One region of the Levilactobacillus sp. LN180102 genome, then DNA from elsewhere that is predicted to be linked to it. Evidence: predicted binding sites of a transcription regulator. Region 1 holds the regulator's gene; each other region holds the start of a gene.
The links. The regulator LexA, encoded in region 1, represses DNA repair genes until DNA is damaged. The targets are predictions, from matches to a motif close to CNAACANNTGTTNG.

Region 1 (5,708 bases):
AGTGTTGATTCATTGCTCATGGTATAACAAGTTGCTATCTTGAATTGTAGGAGATTCTGTGATGAACGTCAACTAGATCATTAAAAAAGCGCTCGGAAAAACCAAGCGCTTCAAAATTAAGCCGGGTCGCCCATTACCATCCACAAGATTAAATAAGCGATAACTGCTGGAAATGGGGTTAACGCTAAAATAACAAACAGGACGCGAGTAGCGGTTACATTCCAATTGAATTCGGCTGCCAATCCGCCAAGGACACCGGCAAATACACGATCCGTTGCTGAACGATGAATTTTTTTCATGTAGATTACCTCCTAAGATTGAAAATCAATTTTATTGAAGAAGTCAACGTGAATATTATCGTCGGTAATTTCTAATCTGGTGATGCTACCATTAATTGTTGCAACACCTTCGTCTAGTTCTGGTGCGTACCGATCAATGATTGAACGAATGGTCATACCATGGGAGACAACCAAAAATTGGTCACCATCTTTTGAATTAGCCCGTAGCTTGTCGAATCCTCGATCTAATCGTTGCCAAAACATCTCATTGCTTTCAGCTTCACCGTATAGGTCAGCTTGGTGGATTAAATCCCGTGCTTTTTCTAAGCCATAAGTTCCCAGCACAGCGGATTCAGAAGTTAACTGTACCTGAGCACCTACGAACTGCCACATCTGGTTTAGATCATTACCTTCAAAATACCCATGACACTGCTCCCGAAATTCAGGATATTGGTAAGAGACGATATTCATATTTTCTGGGTTTTGTTGTAGGGCGATATGCGCAGTTTCAATTGCACGACCCGAATCGCTACTATAGGCTGCAGCAAAGGGGATATTCTTTAGCTGCTCACCGGCCCGCTTGGCATCAGCCCGTCCCTTCTCAGTTAATGGGGAATCAATCCAACCTTGGACCTTATTATAATGATTCAACATGGTTTGCCCGTGGCGGACAAAGTATGCTGTAATTTTCTTCATGACGTGGCACTCCTTTATAAACGACGTAAGTGGTTACACCTTCAGTATAGCAATGCTGATAGGCTAACGCGACCATTTTGTCGCGGAGATTTAACCCGCAAGTATTTTTTTCTGCGAGAAGGGGGTAAACATGCTATTGTATGGGAAGGAGGCGAGGGTCATGAGTACTGAAAGTCGTTATCGTTATACGGGTGAACCGCTTGAAAATCTAAATAAGTGGGCAACGCGGGCAGCTCGGGTTCCCGAACAGGCCGTTATTGATGATGCGTTAGCTGCTAATGTGGCAACGCTAAGTGATTTGCAAAGCCGGCTATACGCGCAAAAGGAAACAGGTGTTATTGTTATCTTACAAGGCATGGACACGGCAGGAAAGGACGGGCTGATTCGCCACGTGCTGAGTGGGCTTAATCCGGCAGGGACGAGCGTGGTTAGCTTTAAACAGCCAACTAATCGCCAATTGAGTCATGACTTTCTGTGGCGGGTTAATCGCGAATTACCCGAACGAGGTGAAATTCGAATTTTTAACCGGTCTCAATACGAAGATGTTTTAATCAGTCGGGTGCACCCAGAGATGCTGCTAACGCAACATATTCCTGGTGTGACAACCCTAGCAGATGTGGGTGATGCTTTTTTTGACCGCCGCTATCGTGACTTGCGTCATTTTGAAACGTATTTACGGCATCAAGGTTTTGTGACAATCAAGTTTTTCCTACACCTTTCACGTGATGAGCAAACGCGGCGCTTTGAACGACGGATTGAGATTCCAAGTAAAAATTGGAAATTTTCTCCCAGTGATATGCAGGAGCGTGCTTTTTGGAATGATTATCAAGTTGCCTATACCAAGATGCTGACAAATACAGCCACCAAAAAAGATCCATGGTATATTATTCCCGCAGATGATAAGGGGGTCGCTCGGTTAATCGTCTCAAACATTTTGGTCAAACGTCTTCAGGATTTACGACCGACCTATCCCCAGGTGACACCAGAAACGCAAGCCCAGTTACGGCAGACATTAGTAAAATTAAAAAACAACGAATTGTAACTAACAAAAAGCCTTAAATGTGGCTCTAAGTCGAAATCTAAATACTTAAAATTGTATAATACAATCTTGAAAAAGTTGTCGACCGAGCTCAAAAAATGCTACAGTAAGACGAGTAACTTTGAACGTTCGAGGAGGCAGTCGCATCATGACCGTGAAGGTAGGCATTGACAAAATTGGATTTTACACACCGAATCTGTATCTGGATATGGTGGACTTGGCGCATGCTAGAGGAGCAGACCCGGCAAAGTATCAAGTAGGAATCGGTCAATCAAAACAGGCGGTGATTCCGCCAACCCAGGATGTCGTCACCATGGCGGCCAATGCGGCTGCTCAAATTTTGACACCAACAATCAAAACACAGATTGCTATGGTCTTGTTTGGAACAGAATCTGGGATTGATAACTCCAAGGCGACTGCCGTTTATTTGGCCCACCTACTAGAACTTTCACCACAAACGCGAGCGGTCGAACTTAAGCAAGCTTGTTATGGTGCTACTGCTGGGTTGCAGCTAGCAGCTGACTACGTTCGAGTTCATCCGCAAGCGAAGGTGTTGGTCATTGGTGCAGACATTGCGCGATACGGGTTGCGGACCGCCGGTGAGGTGACCCAAGGCGGTGGTGCCGTGGCAATGTTGGTGGCGGCTAACCCTCAGATTTTAGAGTTGGAGGCCACGAGCAGTTATCATACGGCTGACGTCATGGATTTCTGGCGGCCAACTTATCGTACCGAAGCTTTGGTGGATGGTAAGTATTCAACGAATGTCTATCTTGATTTTTTTGCGGCCGTTTGGGCAGATTATCAACGACAGACCAAATTAACAATCGCCGACTTTGCGGCATTTACATTCCATTTACCATTTACCAAAATGGGTCGTAAGGGATTACGACAAATTTTGCCAACGGCCACACCTGAGCATCAAGCCCAGTTAACAGCCGCCTTTGAAGCTAGTCAAGCGGATAATCGGGATGTGGGTAACCTGTATACGGGTTCGTTATACTTAAGCTTTTTATCACTATTACGGCATGGCCATTTACAAGCAGGACAACGCATTGGTTTCTTTAGTTATGGGTCAGGGGCCGAGGGAGAATTCTTTAGTGGCCTTATCCAACCTAATTATCGTCAAGGGTTTGACGATGCTGGATTGACGGATCTGTTGGCTAATCGGCGAGCCGTTTCAGTAGCCGAGTATGAACAACTTTATAATCAGCAATTGAGTTCTGATGGCCAAGACATGCAATTGGCAGTAGGACAAGAACAAGCGCCTTATTATTTAGCTGGTCGTCAACACGAGCAGCGGGTATATCGACGCCAATAACACCAAAAAAGGCCAGAATGTATTCTGGCCTTTTTTTATGACTCAAATTTATTTTTAGTGACAAATCCATCTTTGTAAACCAGTACCGGAGATTGGTGACCAACGCGAATGACAAAGGTATATCCACGACCCAAAGCCTGTTTAAGTGATTGACTGGTCTTAGCAAAATTGTTGGTGAACTTAGGCCATTTGGCTGCCTTGGCTTGGCTGGGATCCTGATTGAGTGCGGCAATTGTTTTCTTAAGACTTTGATTGGTGACCGTCAGGGTGTAAGTCTTACTTTGAGTATCAAATGAGACCGATCCAAGTTTTGTCAGTGATTTAATAAGTTGTTGCTTAACATTCTGCTCATTAGTTTTTTGGATTGTTGCTTTAGTTGTACTTGAACTGGTCGAAAATGTCTGTGAGCTGGACGTGAGTGACACTTTTTTAGCTGCTTCAGTTGTTTGATGGCTGGGGTGGGACCAGTAAGGCAAGTTCCAGATTGCTAATACTGTCCCACACAGGGCAAGAAGTAAAATGAGGCTTGATCCAATCTTCGAGTCGCCGCGTTGAGCAGCTGTCAATAAAGAAAATAGGGCGATGAGACTAATCAGTGCCCCAAATATAGCAAAGCCAAGAATCATATTTGGCACCTCTCCGTATGTAAGATGAGCTTAGTATAGCATGAAACAATTATAGAATAAAAGGCAATTCTAGTACGCTTGTTTATTTATAGCGACATTTTTAACGATATTGAGCGGAGAAAAGGACCCTAAGTGAATTATAACCGAATATTAATTGAATTGGTGTCGCCAAGAGTTCACTTTTAAGGTATAATATCAATTATTCCAGAGAAATGAGGAGATTAGTGTGACCAACGTTTACTTAGCAGGACCTTTTTTTGATGATGAGCAAATTTCTCGAATTGAGCGTGCCGAGAAGGCTTTAGCCGCCAACCCACAGGTTAATCGTGTCTTTAGTCCACGATTAAGTGAGATCGCTGGATTGACCATGGGGACGCCAGAATGGGCCACGCAGACTTTCCAAATGGATGTTCACCAGATTGATGAAGCTGATGTTGTGGTGGCATTGGTTGATTTTGTGGATGACCAAGTAGATTCGGGTACGGCCTTTGAAATTGGCTATGCTTTTCATAGTGACAAACCAATCATTGTGTTACATGAGAAAGACACCATCTTGAATTTGATGTTAGCGGAAGGGTTACATGCCTATCTGCAGAAAGCAGAAAGTTTGGCCGCATACGACTTTACGAACCTCCCCGAGAGTCATTATCACGGAAAAGTCTTTTAGACGACAAAAAAGCATTTGGCCAACTGCCAAATGCTTTTTTTAATGAACATCATCGCGGAACAGCCCGACCACTTTGCCGAGAATACTAACTTGATTTAAAATAATGGGTGCCATCGTATCATTTTCGGGTTGTAATCGAAAATGGTCAGCTTCTTTGAAGAATCGTTTGCAAGTTGCTTCATTTTCTTCCGTCATGGCAATGACGATATCACCATTGTCGGCGGACTGTTGTCGGCGAACAATCACCTGATCGCCATTCAAGATACCAATGTTGATCATACTTTCGCCACGAATTGTCAACATGAACAATTGATCATCGTCATTTTCAAATTCAGGGGGAACTGGGAAATAGTCGGTGGCCTCCTGCACAGCCAAGATCGGTTCACCGGCTGTGACAGTTCCTAGGACAGGGATTTTAGTTTGTTCTTCATGAACACCCAATTCTTCAAGACCAGCGGAAGTGACTTCTAATGCCCGTGGCTTGGTTGGATCTTTGGTGATAAATCCCTTTTTTTCTAGACGGGCGATATGACCGTGAACCGTTGAGGTTGAGGAGAGCGCCACGGCTTCACCGATTTCCCGAACAGTCGGCGGATACCCTTTCTCGTTAACGCGTTCCCAAATGAAGCGAAGAACGGCGATTTGTTTACTTTCAGAAGCTTTGCTCATCGTTACTGCCACCTCGTTCGTCATTTGTAGTATAGTTTAAGTTGATTGTAGCATAGCCATCGTCGTTTTTCAAACAGATGTTCGTCTTAATTGGTTGAATTTTCGGGGTGACCCTGATATGATGGGGCATGGCTAAATTTGAAGTATTGAAATATAAAAAGATGAAGTTAGGGGGACTGTTCATGGCAGAACCAACAATGGATAGTTTATTAGCACGAATTAATGAACTGGCACATAAAAATAAAACGGATGGCTTAACGGATGAAGAAACGGCTGAGCGTGACCATTTACGTAAGCAATATCTCAAACTCTTTCGAGAGAGCTTCCGGAGCCAAGTTGAGATGATGCAGGTTTACGACAAGGCTGGGAAAGAAGTCACCCCAGAAAAAGTTCGTCAAATCCAACGTGATAAAGG
Region 2 (5,708 bases), on a different contig from region 1:
TCACATGAGTAAAGCATTAATCTTTGGTCACCAAAATCCTGATACGGACGCTATCGTTGCTGCTAAGGCGTTTGCCTACTACCAAACCCAAATGGGCTTTGATGTTGAAGCTGTCGCTTTAGGCAATCCTAACATGGAAACAAACTTTGTTTTGAACCACTTCGACGAACCAGCTCCTCGAGTTATCAAGACAGTGGCTAACGAAGTTGATACGGTTATGTTAGTGGATCACAATGAAGCACAACAAAGTGTCAGTGATTTGGATAAGGTAATGGTTAGCCACGTTGTTGACCACCACCGGATCGCAAACTTCCAGACGGATCAACCTCTATACTACCGGGCAGAACCCGTTGGTTGCACGAGCACAATCTTAACGGAAATGTTTGACGAATCTAAAATTGAAATTCCTGCTAAGCTAGCTGGGTTGATGTTATCAGCGATTATTTCGGATACGTTATTGCTGCAATCACCAACTACCACTGATGCTGACCGTGAAGCTGTCCGGGCTTTAGCTGAAATTTCAGGTGAAGACGTTCAAAGTTATGGGATTGCCATGCTAAAAGCTGGTACTAACCTGGCTGCCAAGAGCGACAAGGAACTCATTGATGGTGATGCTAAGTCCTTTGATATGGCTGGTCGTTCAGTACGGATTGGTCAAATCAATACGGTTGATTTAGCTGACGTTTTGGATCGGCAGGCTGGCTTAGAAAAAGAAATGCAAGCCGAAATGGCGGCTGATGGTTATGATTTGTTCATCACGTTAGCCACCAACGTGCTCAACAGTGACTCAGAAATGATCGTTGCCGGTGAACCTAAGTCAGTGATTGAAAAGGCCTTTAATACGACTTTGACGGATAACCGGGCTAGTCTTCCTGGCGTCGTTTCCCGAAAGAAGCAAGTGGTGCCACCACTGACAGCTGCTTTCAATGCTTAATTGAAAAGTCAATAACAATTCTTATAAGCGCTCCAAACCAATTTTTGATTGGTTTGGAGCGCTTTTGTTCGCTTTAATTGGTGCTTTCTTTATAATACGGATTGATGGTAGATGTTGTCAGTTTCCTTCGAGAGAGGGAATGGTCATATGATCAAAAACTGGTATCGTGGTAGTCTAATCGCTGTCGTTACAATCCTGTTGATGGTCACACAGCTTGGTGGGAGCTCGGCATCCGCTAGCAGCACACCTTTTGGTCCAGAACGATTTAGCACCGATCATGCCACTTACACGATCAGTGCTCAGTCACCGTATTACCGGAGAATTTGGCAAGAAGCTATTAAAGCCTGGAACGAGACAGGGGCTTTTCATTTTCAAAAAGCAGACTCGGCAAGTGCGGCACAAGTAACGTTGAAGGTCGCTTCTAAACATGAAGCGGCCGCGCTAGGAGAAGATGTCGGTTTGACCGAATACACAGCCAAACAAAGTTATTTGCAACGGGCTACAGCCACGCTTAATGCTGCACTGCTACGCGAATATAACTATTCTCGAGCCAATCAGCTGGCCGTGGCGGAGCATGAACTGGGACACGTTATGGGATTAGCACATAATCCCGATAAGCACAGCGTTATGTACTATCGAAACCGTAGTGAGGGCATTCAACCGGTTGATATTCAGGGTGTCAAGCTACGCTATCAAACCCCTGCAGGTCAAGCATCTAATTAAAATTAGATTCATTAGTCGGGATTAAAAATCTCGACTTTTTAGATTGTATAATTTAATTTATAAATGATAAGGCAAAATAGTTGTGTTTCTGCTGAATTTATTTAGACTTAAAGAAGTACCTTAAATTGTGCACAATTGATTGGAGGAACTTGAATGAACAAGCATGAGAGTCAAGAAGATCTGAAGCAACGCTTAACTGCTGAGGAATATGCGGTCACCCAAAAGGCAGCGACGGAGCCAGCCTTTACTGGGAAGTACGATCAATTTGATCAGCCAGGGATCTATGTCGATGTTGTCAGCGGACAGCCGCTATTTAGCTCGACTGATAAATATGACGCCGGGTGTGGCTGGCCATCTTTCACCAAACCAATCGATGCTGAAAACGTGCAGGAGAATACCGATCATTCATTTGGCATGATTCGCCAAGAGGTGTTGAGTACGGATGCGCACTCACACTTAGGTCATGTTTTCAACGATGGTCCAACAGAAGCTGGCGGGTTACGTTACTGTATTAACTCTGCTGCACTAAAGTTTATTCCAGCATCAGAGCTGGAAACACAGGGTTACCATGGTTTTGACGCTTTGTTTAAGGACTAATAGATAATTGGCTGAGGGGGAATTTAAATGAGTGAATTTGAAACGGCTATTTTTGCCGGCGGCTGCTTCTGGTGTATGGTGCAACCGTTTGATACACAACCAGGGATTCAATCCGTCGTGTCTGGGTATACCGGGGGACATACGGTTAATCCCACCTATGCCGAAGTTGCTAGTCATACGACCGGCCATACAGAAGCCGTTAAGATTACCTTTGATCCAAAAGTGATTAGTTACGACCAACTAGTGGAGATTTATTGGCACCAAACCGATCCCACGGATGCTAGTGGTCAATTCCAAGATCGCGGTGATAGCTACCGTCCAGTAATCTTTGTTAATAATCCTGAACAACGTCGGGTGGCCGAAGCCTCTAAAGCCGCCTTAGCTGCTAACGGCCAGTTTGATGCCCCAATTGTCACAACCATTGAAGAGGCCCAACCTTTCTATCCAGCGGAAGAAGAACATCAAGATTTTTATCGTAAGAATCCCTTCCGTTATCAGATTGAGGAAATGGGTGGCCGTCAAGATTTTATCAATCAACACTGGCGTGATAAAATAGACTAAAAAGGATGTGACGCTGATGGGATATGTCTTAGATTTACGCCAGAAATTAGGCCAGCAGCCACTCATCGTTGCCGGTGCTGCCGCCATTGTCCAGCAAGATCAGCGATTGCTGCTGGTCGAACGAACGGATAATCACTTATGGGGGTTACCGGCTGGATCCAAAGAATTAAATGAAGATCTAGCAACCACGGCTCGACGTGAGCTTCGCGAAGAAACTGGCTTAGATGGTGTTCAGCCACAATTACTAACGGTCGTAAGTGGTGCCAATATGCAGTATACGTATCCCAATGGTGATCAAATTGATTCCGTCACAGCAGTTTATGCCTTGCAAGTAACGGGACAAGCGTTGCCAGATCATGACGAAACTAGCGCAACCGACTGGTTTGGACTTGATGACTTGCCAACAAAACTAACGCCGTTAACGCGTGAGATTTTAACACGATTAAAGCTAAACTAAATAAATGAAACCGCCATATGATTTACAGTAATTGTGTAAAGTCATATGGCGGTTTTTTAAGGAGTTATCGGGCGGCTAACCGGCAAAAAGTCATTAACACTCTACTTTCGATAATATATATTATGTAAAGTAGAGTATTAATTCTCATTTGGCTAGGTCATATGAGCTACCCTCGTTTTGATTAGACGGTTTAATTCTGTTTAAACGACATTAGATCATTTACCAGCATTTTGGTCACTAGCAACCAGACGCTGATAACTTCTAATCAGCTACATTGTCCAGCAAAAATCGCTTGGCTTGCTTATGCTTTTCCTGAGTGGTTGCCTGAACCCAATCACACTCAGTTATCTCCTAAGTCATTGCATGCTGTCTGTTGTTTCATAATAAATCAGCCATCAGGCTTGCGTGTTGTGCGGACGCGTTGTGATGACCAAGTCTATTTGAATGCTGAACGTGTGCTTAGAATCAACGTCAATAGCTATTGGCCAATACTGCTAAATTCAGATGTACCGGTTATATTCAGCTAAATGTTGATATGACGGCGTTTACAAGAACTTTTTAAGTCAATATTTTTAAGTCAATATTGATGAAGTTTGACCGTTTTAAGGCACATTATCCGCTATGAAATCGGCGTTGCTAAGCGTAAAATTGCTAAGACATTACTGTTAGTGGGACTTATTTATTAACAGAGATGGTCAATCTCCTAAAAGTGATCGGCTAATAAAGCCAATACTACTTTCATTAAAACAAATATTTTAAAGAGAGTACTTGATTAAAAATGACTGGGGGACTTGCATAACTGTCAGTAAGTCAGTAAAATATGAGTACAGAACATACGTTTGGAGGCCACTTCTATGGAGAAACAGCATTATTTGAAATTAATTGATGAGGAATTGGCTACCGCTCCCTGGTTTGTCCAAGAATATTACCAAGCTAAGGCCACTATTCCATTATCCCCAGCCACGCTTTATCAATATTTAACAGAGTTTCGCCGGTTCTTCAATTGGTTAATCAGTGAAGGACTAACATCAGCGCCCCACCCCAGCGAAATTGATATTCAGGTTTTAGCGACAATAAAAAAAGAAACGGTTGAATTATACAAGTCCGCCCTGCTAAACCAATCCAAACTAACTGGGGCCCGTGGTAGTCGAACACACCCAACGATTAACCGTTCTTTAAATGCCCTTTCCTCCTTGTTTAAGTATTTAACGGAAGACACGGAAGATGAGCACGGTGAGGCTTACTTTAATCGTAACGTGATGCATAAGATTGCCCTAGTCCGAACTAACGAGACCTATGCAACCCGCGCGGCTAATTTAAAGACCAAACTAATGCTGGGCCACACTGACCATGATTATTTGGATTTTATTGATCAACAGTACGAGACCAAACTATCGCCAGCCCAGAAGCGCTACTTTCACCGCGATAAGCAGCGTGACCTCGCCATTAATGCACTCTTATTAGGTAGCGGTTTACGGGTATCAGAGGCCGCCAATGCTGACCTGCGCCATTTGAACCTTAAGACGGGGACCATTGGGGTCATTCGTAAGGGCGGTCAACGGGATACGGTCCCTATTGCGCCCTGGACGCTGCCCTACATTCAAGCCTACGTTGACCAGCGGCAGGCAACCTACCACGCAACGAATCAGGACCGCGCACTCTTTTTAAGTAGCTATCGTGGGCACGCATCGCGCATGCAGGCCAATTCCATGGAAAAAATGGTAGCCAAATACTCCAGCGCCTTTAAGGTGCGAATCACGCCGCATAAGCTCCGTCATACACTTGCCTCTAAGCTCTATTTAGCGACCAAAAATGAGCAATTAGTTGCCACCCAGTTGGGACAAAATTCTACTAGTGCAACCGGGCTGTATACGCACATCATTGATGAAGAACAGCGACATGGGCTGGAGAAGATGTAAAAACTTTAATACCGGAGATATATACTATGAACTCAAAAATTTCCCAACTTTCCTCATTTGTCATAACTGCAGTTTGGGGAGACAGCGAAGCTACCATGACTCAGAATGGCACTCTTGAATATGATAAAACTGGGTTATCTTTATCAATGAGTGTCTCAAATTCCTATTCAGAAAATACAATGAACAAATCAACAAGACTATTTGGCACCGGTATATTGAACAGTTCCTCCAGAAATGATGAAAAATTTATGACCCCGGTTAAAGTATCATTAAGTGGATTAGCAGTCATAGAATCCCAAACTACCTATTCAAACAAAGAAAAAATATTTTATCTAAAATATACGGTTATTTCGGCCTTTATTGGGGACTTTTTTGTAACCAACAAAACAAGTTTCGATAGTCTTAGATTCTTTCCAACGAACTTTTCAAATTGGCTTCAAGGTAATGTCAATAGTCCAAAGTATCTCTTAGACGATCCGTTTGCCAATCAAATAGACATTAAAATTTCATCATTGAA
Region 3 (5,708 bases), on a different contig from region 1:
TGCCACCGCTCTTCGCCTTGAATTTACGCTGATAGCGAAAATCCATCAGTGTCCGTAAACCTTCGTCGACCACGAAAACGACATTTCCACCACGGCCACCATCACCACCGGCTGGCCCACCATTGGGCACAAACTTTTCCCGGCGAAAGGCAACCATTCCGTTACCACCGTTACCGGCTTTCACATTAATTTTAACTTGATCTACAAACATAATTAATTTCCTCGTTTTCTCAGTCAGCCCGTGCTGTCTGCTCTGTTAATCTCCTGCTAGTCAGTATACCGGCAAACGGCCGTCACGTCAAAGACTCGTTGGGGTTCGAGGATTCTTAATCTCGGCCGTTTCCGCGGCTAAGGTAACGTGAATCGTTCGTGCCACCGCTTCGCTGATACCCAACTCCCGGATTTCGGCCATACTAGCCTCACTAATCTTCTTTGTCGAGCCAAATTTGCGCAATAATTTATTCCGAGTTTTAGGTCCAACTCCCGGAATCCGATCTAAACGTGAACTCAGGGAATGCTTGGTGTGCACTTGCCGATGGAAGCTAATGGCAAACCGATGGACTTCGTCTTGAATCCGCTGAACCAGATAGAAGCCCTGACTTTTAGGGTCCAAATGGACATGGTGGTCATCCGGTCCAAATAAGAGATCGGCCGTCTTATGATGATCATTTTTCACCATCCCAGCGACTGGAATATGCAAGTCAAACTCGTCTTCAAGGACTTCTTTAACGGCATTCATCTGGATGTCACCACCATCCATCAAGATTAGATCGGGCATTGGCGCATGTTCTTTAAGCAATCGCCCGTACCGCCGCCGGATGACCTCTAACGTGCTAGCCGTTTCATCAGCATGATCGACCGTTTGTAATTTATACTTACGGTAAAGTTTTTTATTCGGTTGACCATCGACAAAGACCACCATTGCCGAGACCAAATCGGCGCCTTGGATATGTGAGTGGTCAAACGCCTCGATCTTGTGTCCCGGTGCAATCCCTAACGCATCTGTAATTTCTTTCATCGCGCCGGTTGTCTTGCCTTCATCCAGCTCCAATAACCGAAATTTCTCTTCTAAGACCAGTTTGGCATTCTTCCCTGCCATCTCTAGCAAATCGCGTTTAGTCCCCCGCTGAGGCGTTCTAACGGGCACCTTTAGCAGCTCTTCGATAACGTCATGGTCGATACTGGCCGGAACTAAAATTTCACGCGGCAAGACTGTATTTTTGCGCTGATAAAATTGAACAATAAAGCTAGCCAGTTCTTCTTCCGCTGAGTTGACCACCGGAAAGAGTCGCTTTTCGCGCTTCATTAGGCGGGCTTGGCGAATAAAGAATACCTGAATGGATAACCAGCCCTTATCCAGATAAAAATTAAAAATATCTCGTGGCGTACTGTCATTAGAAATGATCTTTTGCTTTTCAACTGTCGCTTCAATGTAGCGAATCTGGTCACGCAGATCGCCGGCACGTTCATAGGCCATATCCGCCGCTGCTTTTTCCATGCGTTGCGTTAGATCCTTCTTCGCATGTCCCACGTTGCCATTTAAAAACGACTTAATTTTGCGAATCTGCTGGTCATACTCCGCTTCTGGCACCTCTTTAAAACAGGCACCCAAACACTGCCCCATATGATAATAGAGGCACGGTCGGCCTTGATGTCCAGGACACCGACGTAACGGATAAACCTTTTGCAAGAAGTGCATTGTTTCTTCTGCCGCGTAAACATTCGGATATGGTCCAAAATAATAAGCGCCATCTTTCCGAATATCACTCACTAAAAGCAGTTGGGGATCCCGTTCATTAGTAATTTTAATGTAAGGATATCCCGTTCCCCGCTTCAATTTAATATTAAAGTAAGGTTGATGTTTTTGAATCAACGTAATTTCTAATAAGAAAGCTTCCTTATCTGTAGACGTAATAATTGTCTCAAAGTCAACAATCTCACTGACTAACTGTGCCGTTTTCCCAGTGTGACTACTCTTAAAGTAAGACCGCACCCGATTTTTTAGGTTCTTAGCCTTGCCAACATAAATGATTTGACTATTAATATTTTTCATGAGGTAACAGCCGGGAAGGCCCGGCAGTAACGCAAGCTTATGCTCCAAGTATTCTGATGCCAAGGATAATCCCTCCCGTTTAGGCGTGTTAATAAGCTAATAAAGTATATGCCGAATGTTTGTTTGGTGCAAGTGAAATCCCTTTTGACCAGCATGAGTCAAAAATGACAAACGCGTCAAATTCTGCTATGATAACGGAAAAGCAAGGAGGTGCCTCAATTTGGCATTAAAAGTTAAACGACAAGATGACCTTGATTCCATGTTTGGCAAATTCGCCCAAATGGACCCTACTGACGTTAAGCGGGACAAGTTCTTAAAGCGTCAAGACGATCACAAGGGTGACAAGAAGGGTAAAGCGTTGATCAAAGACGATCAACTCAAACATGACCAGAAACACGCCAACGATTAAATCAATCGAAAAGGACGACCACAAGGGTCGTCCTTTTTTGTTACCGATTTGGTTGGTAACCATGTGGATAACGGGCATTCAGGCGTTTAATATTGGCCTGTGCCACTTCATCAAAATCAATATCGGCCCACTGGGCAATTTGACTCAGATACCACAACACATCGCCCATTTCTTTCACAATGGCATCGTGGTCGAGATCCTTGCCGTGGAACGTATACTTCTTAACCAAGTCTACCACTTGTCCGGTTTCTCCGGCTAAGCCGAGTGCACAGTTCGTTAAGACCTGTTCGTTGCCATACAGGGTTCGATTAGCAGCTTGTTGATACTCATTAAATTCCATGTTTATTCGCCTCCAAATGCTTGGGCTTCGATCCAGTTCCACACGGCATCCTTACCCATTTTCTTTGGCGCCGAAAACATCACGATATTATCTGTATTAGGCAACTCCAGTGACTTCTTAATTTGACTAACCGCCTGATTCCACTTTCCGCGAGCAATCTTGTCACTCTTCGTCGCCACAATCAGCGTTGGTAACTCATAATAAGCCAACCAACGATACATCTGAATGTCATCCTCAGTTGGCGCATGCCGGGCGTCAACTAACGAAATCACACCGCGCAATTGATCGCGTTGAGTCAGGTAGGTTTCGATCATCTGCCCCCACTTTTCTCGTTCTGTTTTGGAGACCTTTGCATAACCATAACCGGGAACATCCACAAAGTAAAGCTGGTCCTCAACGTTATAAAAGTTCAGCGTCTGGGTTTTCCCTGGTTGACTGGACGTCCGGGCATACGAATTACGGTTAATTAACACATTAGTTAATGAGGACTTTCCCACGTTCGAGCGCCCCACCAACGCAATTTCTGGATACCCCGTTGTTGGGTATTGAGCGGGATCAACCGCGCTCATCACTAATTCTACATGATTGACTTCCATTAGTTCATGCCATCCTCTCCAAAATCTCTTTCATCATTTTAACACAGAACGTGAGCTGACTGGCATGAATCTCTTAGCTTTTTATGTGAGATCATCGAATAAAGCCCGTCTGGCCCTACTTTGCGTCCAACAAAAAAGTGGCTAGCCCATCAGCTAGTCACTCTCCGTGTAAATGAGTTCTTTATGATGCTTTTTGATCCTTTAAAACTAATTCTGGTTCAGCGTGTTCCGTCACTGTTTCTGGCGTAATCACAACTTTAGCCACATCGGTACGGCTTGGCAAGTCAAACATGATGTCACGCATCACATCTTCGATGATGGACCGCAATCCCCGGGCCCCAGTATTACGAGCAATTGCTAGCTTTGCCATCTCACGCAGAGCCGCTGGTTGGAATTGTAAGTCGACATTATCCAAGGCCAAAAGCTTTTCATACTGCTTAACCAGTGCATTCTTAGGCTCCGTCAAAATCCGGACTAAATCATTTTCGTCCAATTTTTCAAGTGCCGTCAAAATCGGCAACCGGCCAATGAATTCAGGAATTAACCCAAATTCTAATAGGTCTTCAGGAATAACATGTTGCATCAGACTATCACCGGAAGACAGGACATGCTGTTCCTGACTATCAGCACCAAAGCCAATGGTCTGATCCCCTAAACGACGCTTAACAATGCCTTCAATCCCATCAAACGCGCCACCCACGATAAAGAGGATGTTGGTCGTATCAATTTGGATGAATTCTTGTTGGGGATGCTTTCGTCCGCCCTGAGGTGGCACATTAGCAATTGTCCCTTCTAAGATCTTCAATAGGGCCTGTTGGACCCCTTCACCAGAGACATCTCGCGTAATGGAAACATTTTCAGCCTTCTTGGCAATCTTATCAATTTCATCGATATAGATGATACCCTTTTCGGCCCGATCAACATCGTAATCGGCATTTTGCAACAACTTCAGCAAAATATTTTCAACGTCTTCACCAACGTAACCGGCTTCCGTTAAGGTCGTCGCATCAGCGATAGCAAAGGGAACGTTAAGAATCTTAGCCAAGCTTTGCGCCAAATACGTCTTCCCTGAACCAGTGGGTCCAATCACGGCAATATTACTCTTTTGCAATTCTGGACCATCATCATCAGTCTCCTGAGCCATTTCGTTAACCCGTTTGTAGTGATTATAGACGGCTACTGACAAGGTCCGCTTAGCCTCTGTTTGACCAATCACGTATTGATTTAACGTCTTGACAATATCGGCTGGTGTGGGAACTTCCAACGTTTCTTGTGCAGCAGTTTGATTAAATTCTTCATCAATAATCTCTTTGCAAAGGTCAATACATTCATTACAGATGTAAACACCTGGCCCAGCAACGATCTTTTGCACCTGATCCTGTGTCTTGCCACAAAACGAGCAGGTCACTGGTCCTTCTGTTTCGGTGTTTTCAAACAATAAACTTCACCCTTTCTCTTCAAGCGCTTGCTATAATTACAAATTGCTTAGGTCAGTAAACCGGAAAAATACACCCGATCCCTATCAATCGTGTACTATACCACAGTTATTGACCGGAGAAAATTAATTCGCCTCGCCAATTCCTTTTAAGGTCGCAAAAACTCACAAAATAACAGAAAAACCGGAACAACAGTGCCTGTCGTCCCGGTCATGTCTAACAACAGCGATTATTCGTCGTCTTCGGCATCCTTCTTCTTGTCTTGCTTAGCAGAGTCAGCAATCAAGTCAACCGCGCTCTTAATAGCAATATCGTGCTTCAACATGTCATCGGACAAGGCACTGCGTACAGCACTTTCTTCCATACCATATTGGCTAGCTAAGTCCTTAACTTCGGCAGCAACTTCGTCCTCGCTAGGTTCGATCTTTTCAGCTTCGACAACGGCTTCTAGTACCAAGTTGGTCTTAACCCGCTTTTCAGCCCCATCAGCGAATTGCTTACGCAAATCGTCTTCGGTCGTTCCAGTCAATTGGAAGTACATCTTAGGTTCGATACCTTGTTGTTGCATGTTGGCCAAGTATTGGTCCATTTGCCGATCGATGTCATCTTTGAGCATAGCTTCAGGTACTGCAGCAATTTCAGCATTGTCAACAGCTTCGCTGATGGCTTCGTCTTCGATTGCATCATGAGCAGCCGTGACTTTTTGTTCCTTCAAACGATCCTTGGTCTTGGCTTCTAATTCTTCTAAGCTGTCAACATCTTCGTCAACATCCTTAGCAAATTCATCATCCAATTCAGGCAATTGCTTTTCCTTAACTTCGTGGATCGTTACCTTGAAGGTTGCTTCTTTATCACGCAAATCTTCAGCTTGGTA

Region 2: a site for LexA is predicted at 4,101-4,114, ahead of xerS (tyrosine recombinase XerS). Genes of this name have one in related genera too.
Region 3: a site for LexA is predicted at 2,166-2,179, ahead of uvrC (excinuclease ABC subunit UvrC). Genes of this name have one in related genera too.

What each region holds. Positions count from the first base shown of each region.
Region 1 is NZ_JBNIIX010000031.1:1,896-7,603, forward strand. It holds gene ACP4IT_RS12270 (PspC domain-containing protein) at 117-299, opposite strand; gene ACP4IT_RS12275 (histidine phosphatase family protein) at 312-974, opposite strand; gene ACP4IT_RS12280 (polyphosphate kinase 2 family protein) at 1,135-2,016, shown strand; gene ACP4IT_RS12285 (hydroxymethylglutaryl-CoA synthase) at 2,168-3,331, shown strand; gene ACP4IT_RS12290 (hypothetical protein) at 3,367-3,957, opposite strand; gene ACP4IT_RS12295 (nucleoside 2-deoxyribosyltransferase) at 4,184-4,624, shown strand; gene lexA (transcriptional repressor LexA) at 4,664-5,293, opposite strand; gene ACP4IT_RS12305 (DUF896 domain-containing protein) at 5,476-5,708, shown strand, end outside.
Region 2 is NZ_JBNIIX010000001.1:21,887-27,594, forward strand. It holds gene ACP4IT_RS00105 (manganese-dependent inorganic pyrophosphatase) at 5-934, shown strand; gene ACP4IT_RS00110 (matrixin family metalloprotease) at 1,082-1,657, shown strand; gene msrB (peptide-methionine (R)-S-oxide reductase MsrB) at 1,811-2,254, shown strand; gene msrA (peptide-methionine (S)-S-oxide reductase MsrA) at 2,282-2,815, shown strand; gene ACP4IT_RS00125 (NUDIX domain-containing protein) at 2,832-3,272, shown strand; gene xerS (tyrosine recombinase XerS) at 4,127-5,191, shown strand; gene ACP4IT_RS00135 (HEPN domain-containing protein) at 5,218-5,708, shown strand, end outside.
Region 3 is NZ_JBNIIX010000004.1:9,997-15,704, forward strand. It holds gene obgE (GTPase ObgE) at 1-211, opposite strand, end outside; gene uvrC (excinuclease ABC subunit UvrC) at 299-2,116, opposite strand; gene ACP4IT_RS03655 (SPJ_0845 family protein) at 2,274-2,462, shown strand; gene ACP4IT_RS03660 (nucleoside triphosphate pyrophosphohydrolase family protein) at 2,503-2,802, opposite strand; gene yihA (ribosome biogenesis GTP-binding protein YihA/YsxC) at 2,805-3,398, opposite strand; gene clpX (ATP-dependent Clp protease ATP-binding subunit ClpX) at 3,580-4,836, opposite strand; gene tig (trigger factor) at 5,064-5,708, opposite strand, start outside.